2 regions of the Kurthia sp. FSL E2-0154 genome follow, and region 1 is predicted to be linked to the other one. Evidence: riboswitches for the same ligand, from Rfam matches in the RefSeq annotation. Region 1 holds a riboswitch; the other holds the start of a gene.
The links. A riboswitch is a leader RNA that binds a small molecule or an ion and turns the genes downstream of it on or off. The one in region 1 is predicted to bind lysine.
Positions count from the first base shown of each region.

Region 2: it holds a riboswitch for lysine, as region 1 does, so the genes downstream of both, MHB75_RS13785 (amino acid permease) here and MHB75_RS12555 (transporter substrate-binding domain-containing protein) in region 1, are expected to answer to the same signal.

Region 1 covers NZ_JBBOPO010000001.1:2,513,477-2,521,213, forward strand. Annotated here, with positions in the region: gene MHB75_RS12535 (sensor histidine kinase) at 1-358, opposite strand, end outside; gene MHB75_RS12540 (CAP domain-containing protein) at 580-1,014, opposite strand; gene MHB75_RS12545 (amino acid ABC transporter ATP-binding protein) at 1,454-2,191, opposite strand; gene MHB75_RS12550 (amino acid ABC transporter permease) at 2,206-2,994, opposite strand; gene MHB75_RS12555 (transporter substrate-binding domain-containing protein) at 3,059-3,910, opposite strand; lysine riboswitch at 4,031-4,217, opposite strand; gene MHB75_RS12560 (hypothetical protein) at 4,346-5,785, opposite strand; gene guaC (GMP reductase) at 6,128-7,111, shown strand; gene MHB75_RS12570 (methyl-accepting chemotaxis protein) at 7,461-7,737, shown strand, end outside.
Region 2 covers NZ_JBBOPO010000001.1:2,747,754-2,755,490, forward strand. Annotated here, with positions in the region: gene MHB75_RS13755 (VOC family protein) at 1-337, shown strand, start outside; gene MHB75_RS13760 (aliphatic sulfonate ABC transporter substrate-binding protein) at 378-1,352, shown strand; gene MHB75_RS13765 (ABC transporter permease subunit) at 1,365-2,123, shown strand; gene MHB75_RS13770 (ATP-binding cassette domain-containing protein) at 2,139-2,900, shown strand; gene MHB75_RS13775 (MDR family MFS transporter) at 3,037-4,209, shown strand; gene MHB75_RS13780 (CynX/NimT family MFS transporter) at 4,266-5,477, opposite strand; lysine riboswitch at 5,661-5,841, shown strand; gene MHB75_RS13785 (amino acid permease) at 5,977-7,458, shown strand.

The DNA of each region.
Region 1 (7,737 bases):
GTCCAATAAAATTTTTAAGCTTTAAAAAATGAAAACCTATTATATATACGAAATAATAAGCACCTGCTGGATAATGTTCAATGAATCGATTATAAATTGTTATGTTCGGCACTTGTTCTAATGGAAAACATATACGAAATCCAACAACAATACACGCTGTAACTATACCCGTTAGTATGTAACGCTTTGGCATACGAATAAGTAACATTAAAAAAAATACAATACTCCCCATGCCAAAACGGAAATTTTCGCCACTAAATGGAGAGAGTTTAATTTCACTACTGATTGCTGTAAATACAGCTATTAATATAATCCAGACCCACTCAAAACGAAATATCTGATTAACTCTTTTATTCATTAGTCTCTCCTTTATCCCCATTGTTTCTTCAGTTTACCACTGCCTCTTTATAATTCTCTACTATTTCATAAAACAAAACCGGCTGGACAAAACATTTAACTTTTATTTTTTAGCGTTCGCAACGAAAAACTGGAACCATGCTACAGCATGATTCCAGTTTTTCACACTTATGTCCCATCCTGTTCAATTTATTTAGCAAACCATTGTGTAGCATAGGTAGGCTAGTCACTATTTTTTGTACCTTTTACTACTGTTACGCTAATCTTTTCAAATCGAGGATTTAACATATTTGCTTTATGGCCTGGTGAATCCATCCATCCTTGTATAAAATCTTTCGCAGTCATGTACCCCGCCGCTAGATTCTCACCTGCAAATGAAAATTTATATTCCCCTGTATAAAGAAAATTTGCCCAGCGTCCATATTTTGGACTGCTATGACCAAAATAATTTACCATTGCCATATCATTACTTCTAAAATGTGTGTATTCTTTTAATGATGTATCTACTTTTAGAGAGGAAATTCCACGTTTTTTACGTTCTTTATTTACTAATGTCACAATTTCTTTTTCCATTGTTGCATTCGTCTTAGTAGGTAATTTCGAAAGGCTTTTTACATTTTTAATCCATACATATTTTTGTGTCTTACTATTTTTCACCTTAACCCAGCTACCAGACTTACTATATTGCTTATAAATACTTGGCGATAATTTCGATTTATATTTTCTTTTCCTTTACTTTTATACATGGTCGTTGCTTGATTCACATAAATAAGCAGTTGTTCTTTTTTTGCTTGTGGATTACCTTCCATAGAGAAAGAAGGAATCATAAGAAAACATAATAGTAATAAACTAATATACAATCGAACATATTTTTTATTTACTAAAATCGCACTCACCACTTTCTAAGTTGTTTTAGGATGTGTTAATATTTTTGACTAATTTGCCATTTCCTAAACAACAATTTATGTCTTTTATGAAAGTATTTTGTATAAAAAGTGATGATATCCTTGATAGAGCAAGGTTTTACAATTTTAAAATAAAAAAGAATCATGCTGATTTAGCACAATTCTTTCTTAATTATAATAAAATACTACCCTCAGTTTTTAAACGTACGTTGTAAAAAGGCTTTTGTTCGTTCATGTTTTGGATGATTAAATACTTCATCTGGCGTTCCGTCTTCAACAATCACACCTTGATCCATGAAAACAATACGATCCGATACTTCACGCGCAAATTCCATTTCATGCGTTACGATAATCATTGTTGAACCTGCTTCTGCTAATTTTTTCATGACTTTTAATACTTCACCGACCATCTCTGGATCAAGTGCTGAAGTTGGTTCATCAAATAATAATGCAGTCGGCTTCATAGATAATGCTCTCGCAATCGCCACGCGCTGTTTTTGACCACCCGATAATTGAGCTGGTCTTGCGTTAATATATCTGCCCATCCCCACGATATCTAGATATTCTTTCGCAATTTCTTCTGCCTGTTGTTTTGAACGCTTTAATACTTTAATCTGTCCCAATGTGCAGTTCTGTAAAACATTGCAGTTATTAAATAAATTAAACTGTTGGAACACCATGCCTAACTTTGTTCGGTACTCATTCACATCTTCCATATGTGTTAATACATTTTGACCTTCATAATTCACTTCACCACCATCTGGTGTTTCAAGTAAATTTAAACAACGTAATAAAGTAGATTTACCTGAACCTGAAGAACCAATTACGGTCACAACTTCTCCTTTTTCAACTGAAAAGTTAATGTCCTTCAAGACTTCATGTGACCCGAAGGATTTACTTAAATTTTTAATATTAATGACTGTGCTCAATGTAAATTACCTCCCTACTTCATTGGTCCTTCAGCTCTTCTAGGCTGCGGAATATCTAACATTTGATAGTTGGCTGTGCCACCTAATTTACGTTCAAAGAATCGTAGAATCTGTGTCACAACAATCGTTAAGACTAGATAGATTAAACATGCTACGAAGAATGATTCAAAGTATCTAAAGTTCGCACCTGCAATTGACTTTGTGACGAAGTATAACTCGGTTACACCGATTACATTTAATACAGATGTATCTTTAATATTCATAACGAATTGGTTACCTGTAGCTGGTAAAATATTGCGTAAAACTTGTGGTAATACGACATGCATCATCGTTTTCCAGTGATTCATACCAATTGCTTGTGCCGCTTCGAATTGTCCTTTATCTACGCTGACAATACCACCACGGACAATTTCTGCCATGTAAGCCCCTGTATTCAGGGATACAACTAATACTGCCGCAACTGTACGATTCATATCACCTGTGACACCAAAATCAGTTCCGATTGATTCTTTAATTGACTGCATAATCAATGGGAATCCGTAGAATACGACCATCGCTTGTACCATCATTGGTGTACCACGGAAGAACTCTACATAGACACGTAAGATGACACGAATGACTTTTAATACAATCATTTTAAATGCTGATTTTGTTTTCGGAATCGTATCAATTACCCCAATTAATAAACCGATAATCGCCCCCAGAATGGTACTGACGGTGGCAATAAACATCGTCATTCCTGCGCCACGTAAAAACATTTGCCAATTATCTTTAGCAATTTCAAATAGCCATTCTAGACTCATTTCGCTCTCCCCTTATAAAATACAAGCTACCGACTAAACAAGACAGTCGGTAGCCACGTACGTTCTATTTTGCTGCTGGTTGGTTTTTAATCTCTGTTTCCATAATCTTTTGACGCTCGTCTTCTGAAATACTTGCTAATGCTTTATTCACTTGCTCTGTTAATTCGCTACCTTTTTTCACACCAACTGCGACTGAGAATTCCGCTTTATCAGCTTTGAAACCTGAACCGTCTTTGAACTCAATCATTTTAAATTTATCATTTGCTGCTGAAGCTGATAAACCTTCTGGACGTTCTGATACGTATGCATCAATTTTTCCTGATTCGAGTGCTACACGCATTGCTGAGAAATTATCTGAAGCAGGTTGTTTTTGTACACCATTAATTTGGTCAATTACTGTATAGTGTGACGTATTTAACTGACCTGTTACTTTTGCACCTTTGAAATCTTGAATTGATGTAGCATTGTCGTATTTACCGCCTTTTTTCACGACCATTACAAGATTTGAAGTGTAGTAAATATCTGAGAAATCAATTGTTTTTTTACGTTCCTCTGTTGGTGACATCCCTGCAATTACTGCATCAATTTTCCCTGAAATAAGTGCCGGAATTAAACCATCCCACTCTGTTTTTACAATCACTAATTCACGATCTAAGCTATCTGCGATTTTTTTAGCAATTTGTACATCATAACCGCCCGCATATTCTGCATTACCTTCGATTTTTACAGCGCCGTTAGCGTCATCTTTTTGTGTCCAGTTGAATGGTGCATATCCCGCCTCCATACCGACTGTAAATTTTTCTTTCTCTTTATCGCCTGAAGATTCCGATTTTTTCGAATCTTCCGAGCTACATCCTGCTAATGCAAAGACAAGCACAAGTAATAGTGCTGTAAATATTCCCCATGATTTTTTCATTTGTACCTCTCCTTTAAATATGTTCCCATTGTGAAAACGAAAAGGACTATAACAAAAGGTGGATGAGATACTTCTCCAGACCTTTTGGTATAGTCCTTCTAAAAATCCTCATCATTGCCCAATTGAGATAGCTCAACTTACTTTATTCGGGTAAAAAAAGTAAGACAGTCCTGCAACTATTAATTGCAGACCCAGCATATGATGTTGAGAACCCACCATACACTTCGGCGACATCTCCTTCTAAGTAGCATCTTTGTATTCTCGTACTCCGCTACTTACTAATAAATATCGCGCCTCTACCTCACAATTGTGTCAATGTGAGGTCATATTCGTTTGTTATAATTAACAATAGTCTACTTTATAGACTATTTTATGTCAATATACTGAAAAAAAGAAAAATATAAATTTTTTATTTAAAAATAAAAATTTATGTATTTATTCTTCGTATTCAATATCATCTAATTGATCATAATAAAAAATATTTCCATTCTCTGCATCAATTCTCTCAATGCGTTGTCCCACTTCTTTTTCTTTTACAACATAGCATAATTCATATTTTGTAAATTCTTCATCTTCATATGGAACACGTGCTAATTCCATCTTAATGGAGTCTTTATAAATTTCATTTGCTTCTTCTAATGTAATTGTCGGTTCCATTGACATATTCTCAATATGCTCTTCTTTTAACATTGGAATCACTGCATCTGTTACACGACCTGAATAAATACCCATATCAATATTTGCTGTATATTCACTTAGTGGAATGCCATTAATGTAACGGTGGAATGTAAAAGTCACAAATGGTTCGAAAGCATAAGAATCATCTTCGTCATCTTCCTCTTCATACTCACCATCTTCTGCTGATAGAGCTTTTAACATCTCAATTTCCTCTTCTGTTAACTCATCATCTTCATCATCTTCTAAATCTTCTTCAACGAATGCATCTTCTAATAAATAATGTTCAGACACATTTCCTACTTTGGATTCTAAAAAGGCAATTGCACGTTTACGAAGTTCATCTAGTGTGTATTCGTCCCCTTCTTTGAATGGCAGAGTAGAATCAATAATCAATTGATGTTCATCAGACATATCGAATTTAACATAATGTTGGTCAGATTGTTCATATGTAACTGTATTTTCTTCTTCAACTTTATTCATATCCGGTGTAATACCTAACAAAATTGCTTCATCATACATTTCCATAACAGGTGGAACTTTTTCTAATTCAACAGGACCATTTTCTAAAAATTGATTTAATGAAATAATATCTCCGTTTGCGCCAACTACTTCATTTAAATTTTTAGGGTAGTACATTAATCGAATTTCATCTTCTTGTTGGAAAGCAGCTAATTCAACTAACATTCTATTTTTATAAATCATCAATGCCACATCTGCATCGACTGTAAGTTTCGGATGTGTTAATTGATAATAAGATTGATTGAATGTTGCGGATAATACAAAACCTTGTTTATTCATCTCAATTGTTGCACCTGAATCAGGTAGTGGGATTTGATACTGCACATCCATTGCCTCAAACGTTAGTAAAAACGTCTGATCGCCCCACTCAGAAAAAGAAGTTAACTGTAAATTCTTTTGACCATATTCATCTACAAAATCTTGAGCAATCTCTTTTAAATCTTCAGCTGATAGTTCTTCATATTCATCTAAAGATACATCATTATTTTCTAAAATGGCTTCTAAATCAATAATTAATGATGTAATTTTCCCTTCATCTGACACTTCAACTTGTCCATAAGAGATTTCGCGATGTGCATCTACAATCTCTCCGAATTCTTCCATTTCTTCTTCTGTCATAATTTTAATCGGTGGTGCACCAATTAAAAGTTCACGTAATTCTATTTCTAATTGTCGCATGACTAACTTCCTTTCTCACTTGCTCTTTCCGTATTTCAATCTATGAATAAAGCAATCAATAACTGTATATATTTTACTACTCTTTAAATTCTAATTTTATCATATTGTTACCACTTCGTCTTGATAGTTTCATACTTCCACGTATTTTATTCGTTTTTATAACTTAAAATGAAAGCATTTACAAGTCTTAAATTGTTCAATTTGTGTGAACATCAAAAAATTTTCTAAATATTTATACACAAAACCTTTGACATGACTTTGAAAATGAGGTAAATTACCAAAGGACGAACATTTATAGTCCCAACAAAAATAATATTCGCCTTTAGGAGTGTATTTTAAACAATGGATAACGTATTTGATTATGAAGACATTCAATTAGTACCAGCAAAGTGTATCGTAAATAGCCGCTCAGAGTGTGATACAACAATCGAGCTTGGTGGACATAAATTTAAATTACCGGTTGTCCCTGCAAATATGCAAACAATCATTGATGAAACAATTGCTACAAAATTAGCAGAAGATGGTTACTTCTACATTATGCACCGCTTCAACCCTGAAAAACGTATTGGCTTTATTAAAGACATGCAATCAAAAGGTTTAATCGCATCAATTAGCGTAGGTGTAAAACCAGAAGAATATACATTCGTAGAAGAATTAGCTGCTTTAGGTTTAACACCTGAATTCATTACAATTGATATTGCACATGGTCATTCAAATGCAGTCATCAACATGATTCAACATATTAAAGGTCTATTACCAAACGCATTCGTAATTGCAGGTAATGTTGGTACACCTGAAGCAGTTCGTGAACTTGAAAATGCTGGCGCTGACGCTACAAAAGTAGGAATCGGACCAGGTAAAGTATGCATTACAAAAATCAAAACAGGCTTTGGTACTGGTGGCTGGCAATTAGCTGCTTTACGTTGGTGCTCAAAAGCTGCAACGAAACCAATTATCGCAGATGGTGGTATTCGTACACATGGCGATATCGCAAAATCAATTCGTTTTGGTGCTTCAATGGTTATGATTGGTTCATTATTCGCAGGTCATGAAGAGTCACCTGGTAAAACAGTTGAAGTCGATGGTAAAAAAGTAAAAGAGTACTTCGGCTCAGCTTCTGAATTCCAAAAAGGTGAAAAGAAAAATGTTGAAGGTAAGAAAATGTATGTGGAGCACAAAGGTGCTTTAAAAGATACATTAGTTGAGATGCAACAAGATCTTCAATCATCAATTTCTTACGCTGGCGGCACAAAACTAGATGCTATCCGTACAGTTGATTATGTAATCGTTAAAAACTCAATTTTCAACGGTGACAAAGTTTACTAATCGTATCAACCAATATATAAAGCAGCTTACATTATTTTGTAAGCTGTTTTTTTATATCAAAATTACATTTAATGACTTTCATTCTATTAATTTTTTTTTAGTATATTTATCACACTCTTAATCATTAATTAACCTATACAAAATATTAGTTTTTTACTAAAAAACACTATGAAATGTTAATTTTCCTTTATTACAACTTGAATTCATCATTTTTGTTTATAATACATATTTTGTTCCGATACTAATATATATGTATTTTATGAAAGAAGGTTATTAGAAAATGTTAAAAAATATGCGCTTGCGTACCAAACTAATTATTTCGTTTTCGGCAATTTTAATCATTCCTAGCATGATTATCAGTACTGTAGCATTTCAAAATATCAAATCTCTTGTAATTGAACAGCAAGGTGGATATGCGCATTCTAGTTCAGATATATTGAACGCAAATATCACAAATACATTACAAAGTAAAATAGATGATATTGATTATTTAGCAGATCGCATCTCAAAACTGCCTTTAAAAATGGATAAGAAATCTGAAGTACGAACAGTTTTAAGTGAGTATGCAGAAGGACATAATGATGTACAGATTGCGTATGTTGGATCTGCAAAGGGCGATATGATTC
Region 2 (7,737 bases), 230 kb from region 1:
ACAAATTCAGCAGGGAGTAATTGGTCAGCAACTACCGAATACAGCATTAGAAGGCGTCGTATTTGTAGTGGAAAATGCAGAAGAAACAGCTAAACGCTGGGGTGGTTATTTCAAACAACCAGTTGGTAAAACATATGTAGACCAGACACTTCAAGCCAAGATTGTAACGATTCCTCTAAATGGAGGAGAATTGTATTTCGCAGAACCTGTAGGTGAAGGTGTCATTAAAAATACATTGCTAACAAAAGGTGAAGTACCTTTTCAAATTAATTTAAAAGGATTCAATGAAGAAAAATTATTTGAAGCACATAATGGCCGTTATTTATTAAAAAAGTAGATATTAAAACCAAGTATTTTTATAAGAAAAGGGGATTTTTATGAAGAAAACAAAATTAACTTTATTAACAGTCATTACACTTGTATTACTTGTTCTCACAGCATGTGGTTCAAAATCTAAAGATACGGATGCTGCAGCAGATAGCGATAAAGTTGTGAAAATAGGTTATCAAAAGGGAAATACAATTAACATTTTAAAAGAGAGTGGCTATTTAGAAAAGAACTTGAAAGAGAAAGGTTACAAAGTAGAATGGCGTGAATTTTCACATGGTGGAACTTTACTGGAAGGGTTATTTACAGGGAATATCGATTTTGGTCATGCTGCTGATGGTTCAGGTATTACAGCGCAAGCGGGTAACAAACCTTTCGTATATGTAGGAGCAGATAAACCAAATCCAGAGGGTATTGGATTACTGGTTTTAAAAGATTCAGGCATTAAAAATATTAAAGAATTAAAAGGTAAAAAAGTAGGTGTATTAAAAGGTGGAAATCATCACTATCTAGCAATGTTAGCAGTGGAAGATGCTGGGTTAAAAGTCGATGATATTGAATGGGTTTATCTACAAGATGCTTCTCAATTAAGAACAGCTTTTGAAACGAAAGCAATTGATGCGCTTGGCACGTATGATCCTTTCTTTGCAGGAGCTGAAACAGATTTAGATACTGTTAATTTAACAGAAGGGAAAGACTATGACTACCCGAATCGTACATTCTATTATGCAAACGAAAAATTTAATCAGCAACACCCAGAATTAGTTGAAGTGATTTTAGATTCGATTGCTGAATCAGATGAGTGGGCAAATAAAAATAAGCCTGAAGTTGTTAAGTTAGTTTCAAAAGCTTTAGGAATTAATGAAAAAGTGATTAAGCGTGCGATTGATCGCCGTACTTATGGTTTAGATCGTTTAGATGAAAAAATTATTAAAACACAACAGGCGCAAGCAGACTACTATACAAAAGTAGGATTAATTCCACAAAAAATTAATGTTTCTGAACGTGTCAAAGATACCAAATAAGGAGTGAGGCAAATGAAAGAAAAGAAGTGGAGCATTATACCTTGGCTAATCCCTATCGCATTTGTTGGGGCATGGCAATTAGTAACACAGTTTCAAATTGTCTCGACACAACTGGTTCCTGCTCCTTTAACAGTACTGAAAAGCTTTTATCAATTAGTTATTTCAGGAGACTTACTATATCACTTAGAAGGAAGTCTTGGTAGAGCATTTATTGGTTTACTGATTGGCGGGGGAGTTGGTTTTATTTTAGGTATTACCAATGGACTTTCAAAATTTTCCTTTCTTTTTACAGATACATCGTTGCAAATGGTTCGAAATGTACCGAATCTAGCACTTGTACCACTTGTTATTATTTGGTTTGGTATTGATGAAGGAGCAAAAATTTTCTTGGTAGCTATCGGTGTGATGTTCCCAATCTATATTAATACATTACATGGTATCCGAAATATTGATCCTGGTTATATTGAGATGGGAAGAATGTATGGATTAAAAGGCTTTAAATTATTTAAAGAGATATTACTGCCAGGTGCATTACCATCTATTTTCGTTGGTTTACGTTATTCATTAGGTGTGATGTGGATGACATTGATTGTAGCTGAAACAATTGCAACGACAAGAGGAGTTGGCTATCTAGCAACAACAGCTCAACAATTTATGCAATCAGATATAATCATTATTACGATTATTTTATATGCGTTATTTGGTAAATTAGCAGATTTATTAGCAAGATTTGGCGAAAAAAAGGCTTTGCGTTGGCATAAGGCTTATTAAAAAGGAGGAAGATACATGGTCGTCACAGCTCGTCCAATAACACCTGTTAAATCAAAAAGTGGTGTAGAAATCACACTACAACAAGTCGTGAAAAAATTTGGTGAAAAAACCGTCTTAAAAGAAATTTCTCTCACAATTGAAAGAGGCGAATTTCTAGTAATTGTCGGTAAAAGTGGTAGTGGTAAAAGTACATTATTACGTTTGACAGCTGGATTGGATCAACCTAGTTCTGGCACAATTCAATTTGATGGCCTATCTCCTAAAGAAGCAAAAACGAATGTTCGAATGATGTATCAAGATTCGCGTTTATTACCTTGGAAAAAAGTAATTCAAAATGTAGGGATTGGCTTAGCAGGAGACTGGGAAACAAAAGCAGCGCATACATTAGAACAAGTAGGTTTAAGTGATTTTAAAGATCAATGGCCTTCTAATCTTTCAGGTGGTCAACAACAGCGTGTGGCATTAGCACGAGCTTTAGTAAATAACCCAGACTTATTATTGTTTGATGAACCGTTAAGTGCACTAGATGCATTAACACGTTTAGATATGCAAAATTTAATTGAACAATTGTGGTTAGAAAAAGGCTTTACAGCAATGTTGGTGACACATGATGTACAAGAAGCTGTAAAATTAGGCGATCGCATTATTCTCATAGAAGATGGTGTTGTTGCATTAGATATTCGTAACGATGCTAAAAGACCACGTGGTTTTGATGATGAACAATTAACAAAGCTAGAAAAACAAATTTTAGCACGTATTATGCAAAATCATGAATAAATAAAAAGTCCGATAAGTAGGCAATTTCTACTTCGGGCTTTTTATTTTCACGTAGAAATATTTTGTCAGTCGAAATAATGATAGATTTTCATTTTATTCCTTTATATACTATTGAAATAATAGAGGAGGGGATATTTTGAAAGTCATACAATATTTTCACCCCGTCGTTTGGAATATCTTATTAGGAACAATCTTCACCCGTATCGCAAGTTTTATGACAATTCCATTTCTTGCGCTTTACTTACATAGTGAGTTACATGCAGAACCTGTGACAATTGGTATAATCATCGGTCTTGCGCCATTACTTGCAACGGTTGGAGGTTTTTTTGGAGGTTATTTAACCGATCGATTTGGTCGAAAACTTATTATTTTATTATCTGTTTTTTGCTGGACACTTGTTTTTTTAGGCTTTGCACTTTCAACATCTATCGTGATTTTTGGATTTTTGAGTGCATTGAATGGACTTTGTCGTTCATTTTTTGAACCTGCAACACAGGCATTGATGGTGGATTATACGACGCCTGAAAAACGCCGTCGCTTATTTTCTGTACGTTATACAGCGATTAATATCGCAGCAGTAATCGGACCATTAGTAGGTGTTTGGTTAGCAGCGCTATCCAACCCACAAATTCCATTCATTATTACAGCGGCTATGTACGCGTTGTATGGTTTTGCACTAGTATTTATTTTGAAGAAATATGCGACACAAGCGACAATCAAAACAACGAAAAGTATTACGGCTGTATTTCAAGTGGTTTTCACCGATCGAAAATTATTATTATTACTTGCAGGAGGCATTTTAGTTTCTGTAGGTTACTCACAGTTTGATTCGACACTTCCACAGTTTGTCAATGCGACATTAGATGATGGTGTAAAACTGTATTCTGTACTAATTGCGGTTAATGCGATTGCGGTACTCATTCTACAGTTACCGCTGAGTATGATTAGCGAAAGAATTTCAACGATTCGAACATTAATTTTAGGGATTGTATTTTTTGCGATCGGTTTTGTATTATTTAATATTTCAGAGAGCTGGACGATGTTTATTATTGCGATGATTCTCTTTACAATAGGTGAGATTTTCGCATTCCCGATGATGAATGCCGTCATTGAGGAGATTGCACCAGAGGACCGGAAAGCGACGTATCTCGGTGCGTCACAGCTTAAAAATATTGGTAGCTTTGTAGGACCAATTCTCGGTGGATGGCTATTAATTCAATTTCAAATGGGTGTATTTCATATTATTGCGGCGATTACGCTATGTAGCATTCCATTCTATTACTGGACGTTTGTTAAAAAAGAAGCTTAAATATAAAAAGGCTAGGAGCTATGTATATTTCATACATAAATCCTAGCTTTTTTTAGTTAGTCATTTGTCACGTAACGATCTTTCGCTGCAATGAAGCTTGCAGTTAAAGAGATTGCGACAACGAAAATATACATAATATTTGCTGCATCGTAACTGTGGTAAACATCGTGAATGAAACCATAGAGTACAGGCCCAACAGCGGCGATTAAGTAGCCAAGTGATTGAGCGAAACCAGATAAGTCTGCTGCTTCGAATGAGTCGCGTGAACGAAGTGAGAAGAACATCATACACATACTAAATGAAGCACCGCCTGCAGCGCCTAATAGAATCATCCAGACAACAGAATAATCTGTCCAGCCCATGATTAATCCAGCAAATCCAATGATGTAAAAGACTGCAAATAGCGCAACAACAGGACGTTGGTCTTTTAGACGACCGGCTAAAATCGGTGTGATAAAGGTCATTGGAATTTGGGATACTTGCATGATGGAGAACATTAATCCAGCTTGAGCAGCTGTCATACCTTGTTCTTTAAACATTTCTGGTACCCATGCCGCAGTTGTATAGAAAATCATCGATTGGAAACCCATCGAAATCATAATGACCCATGCGAGTGGATAGCGCCACATTTGTTTCTTTTCTTTTTGAGCAGTAGTCGGTGCAATTTCTTCTTTAGAGATATTTCGTGTTTGTGGAAACCAGATGAAAACAGCAGCAATTGCTAAAATAATCCACACACCTAAAGAACCTTGCCAACCGAATGACAATGTTGATAACGGATAACTCACACCAGCAGCAATACTAGCAGATGAGTTCATTGCGACTGTATAGATTGCTGTAAGTAAACCTACTTGGAATGGAAATTTAAGTTTGATTAAACTAGGTAATAGTACATTGCCAAATGCAATTCCGATTCCAATTAAGGTAGTACCGATAAATAATAACGACGTCACGCCACTTGAACGAAGTGCCATACCCACGACTAAGATAATCATTGATAAGAATAGAGAGCGTTCAACCGTAATTCTACGCGATATTTTCGGTACGATTGGTGACACGACAGCAAATGCAAGTAGAGGAATGGTTATAATAAAGCCAGCTACTACATTTGAAATATGTAATGAGTTTCGAATATCTTCGATTACGGGGCCAACAGACGTTAGGGGAGAGCGAAGTGTTAATGCAATGAAGACGATTCCAAGTACAAGAAGCCATGTTGTTGAAGTCCATTTTAGTTTTTTTGAAGCAACGTTTTCTGTAGGTGACATAACTTTCCTCCTATATATAATTTGATTTATCGTAACATTATGCCCCTACCTATTCAATAATAAATTCGTTTCACGAAAGTCTTAATTGTATAATAGTTGAGAGTTTTTATGTCTTGAATTCGTCTGTAGAATATATTAAGATAATAGTAGAAATAATATAAATATTGCAATGCCTCATCCGTTCGATGAGGTAGAGGTCGCAAAAAATAAAAGTAGTATAATCGAGATGTAAAAGCATTGGTGACATTATATGAAAGGATTTTTTGCCGAAGTGGTGGGTTGCTTTTACAATCAACTGCTGGGGCTGTCGCTTAATAGGTGCAGAACTGTCACATCTGTGAGGGTGTGTTGAGCTATCTTTTTCAAGGTTGATGAGTGTCATTGTGTGATTACAACCATCCAAGATTGCTTGAGATGGTATTTTTATTTTCCAGGAAATAATCACTTACGAACACCTCAACTAACATATTCCCTGCAATAAAAGGAAAGAGGAAATGAAATGAGTCGTACAAAAGCAAGTCAAGAAGCGCCTACAACTCTAAAAAGAGGACTAAAAAGTCGTCACATTATGATGATTTCACTCGGCGGTACGATTGGGACAGGTTTACTACTTGCAAGTGGTAACTCAATCGCACAGGCTGGACCAGGTGGAGCGCTATTAGCATATGGTTTAATCGGGATTATGGTATTTTTCTTAATGACAAGTTTAGGAGAGATGGCAGCGTATATGCCTGTTTCAGGTTCGTTTAGTACGTATGCAACAAAGTTTATCGATCCAGCACTTGGATTTGCATTAGGATGGAACTATTGGTATAACTGGGCAATTACAATCGCAGCTGAAATTGCAGCTGTTTCAATCGTTATGAAATATTGGTTCCCTGATACAGCGTCATGGATTTGGAGTGTATCATTCTTAGCTATTATCTTCTTGTTAAACTACTTATCGGTGAAAAGTTTTGGTGAAAGTGAATATTGGTTCGCATTTATTAAAGTAGCTACAATTATTATCTTCTTAATCGTTAGTATTTTAATGATTTTTGGTATCTTAGGAGGTAAAGCACCTGTTGGTTTTACGAATTTCTTTGCAGGTGATGGTCCATTCCACGGTGGATTCTTTGCGACACTCGGTATTTTCTTAGCAGCAGGATTCTCATTCCAAGGAACAGAGTTAATCGGTATTACAGCTGGTGAAACAAAAGATCCAGGCAAATCGATTCCAAAAGCAGTGAAGCAAATCTTTTGGCGTATTTTATTATTCTATATCTTAGCCATTTTAGCGATTGGCTTATTAATTCCTTATACAGATAGTCGTCTAATCAATGATGGAGAGACGGTTACGACAAGTCCGTTTACGCTTGTATTCGAAAATGCAGGTATTGCTTTTGCAGCTTCGATTATGAATGCAGTTGTTTTAACAGCTATTTTATCTGCTGGTAACTCTGGATTATATGCTTCATCTCGTATGCTTTGGGATTTAGCGATGGAAGGTAAAGCACCAAAGATTTTTAAAAAGTTAAACCGTCGCGGTGTACCATTTGCAGCATTGATTGCAACAGTCATCGTTGCAAGTTTATCATTCTTAACATCTATTTTCGGTGAACAAGTATATATTTGGCTATTAAGTGCTTCTGGTATGTGTGGTTTTATCGCATGGCTAGGTATTGCAGCCAGTCACTATCGTTTCCGAAAAGCACTGATTGCGCAAGGGAAGAACTTAGATGAAGTATTACCATATAAATCAAGATTTTTCCCATTTGGTCCATTATTCGCATTCATCTTGTGTGCATTAGTTGTCTTCGGACAAAGTTATTTTGCATTTGAAGATGGGCAATTTAGTTGGTATGAACTACTTGTTTCTTATATTGGTTTACCAATTTTCTTCTTACTGTGGTTCGGTTATAAAATCAAAAACAAAACGAAAATGGTTAAATTAACAGAGGCAGATGTGGAACCGACTAAAAATCTTTATACAGAAGAATAGCAAAAAGCACTCGGGATTTCCGAGTGCTTTTTTATGTAGAAATAATGAATTTTTAATTATTTCCTAAAAAGAAAATCATGAATAATAGAGAAAATTATGCAAAAAATATAAACAACATTAAAATGTTATTTAAATTTATTTATTTCCTTTTTCATCCATTTTAATGGTTAATCACGAACGAAAAATTAAATAACTAATATAAATGTTCATAATAAGGCTCTATTTTCTTATTTTCAGCTTAAATATGCTCGATTCGTGTCAGAATATTTTTAATTTAAG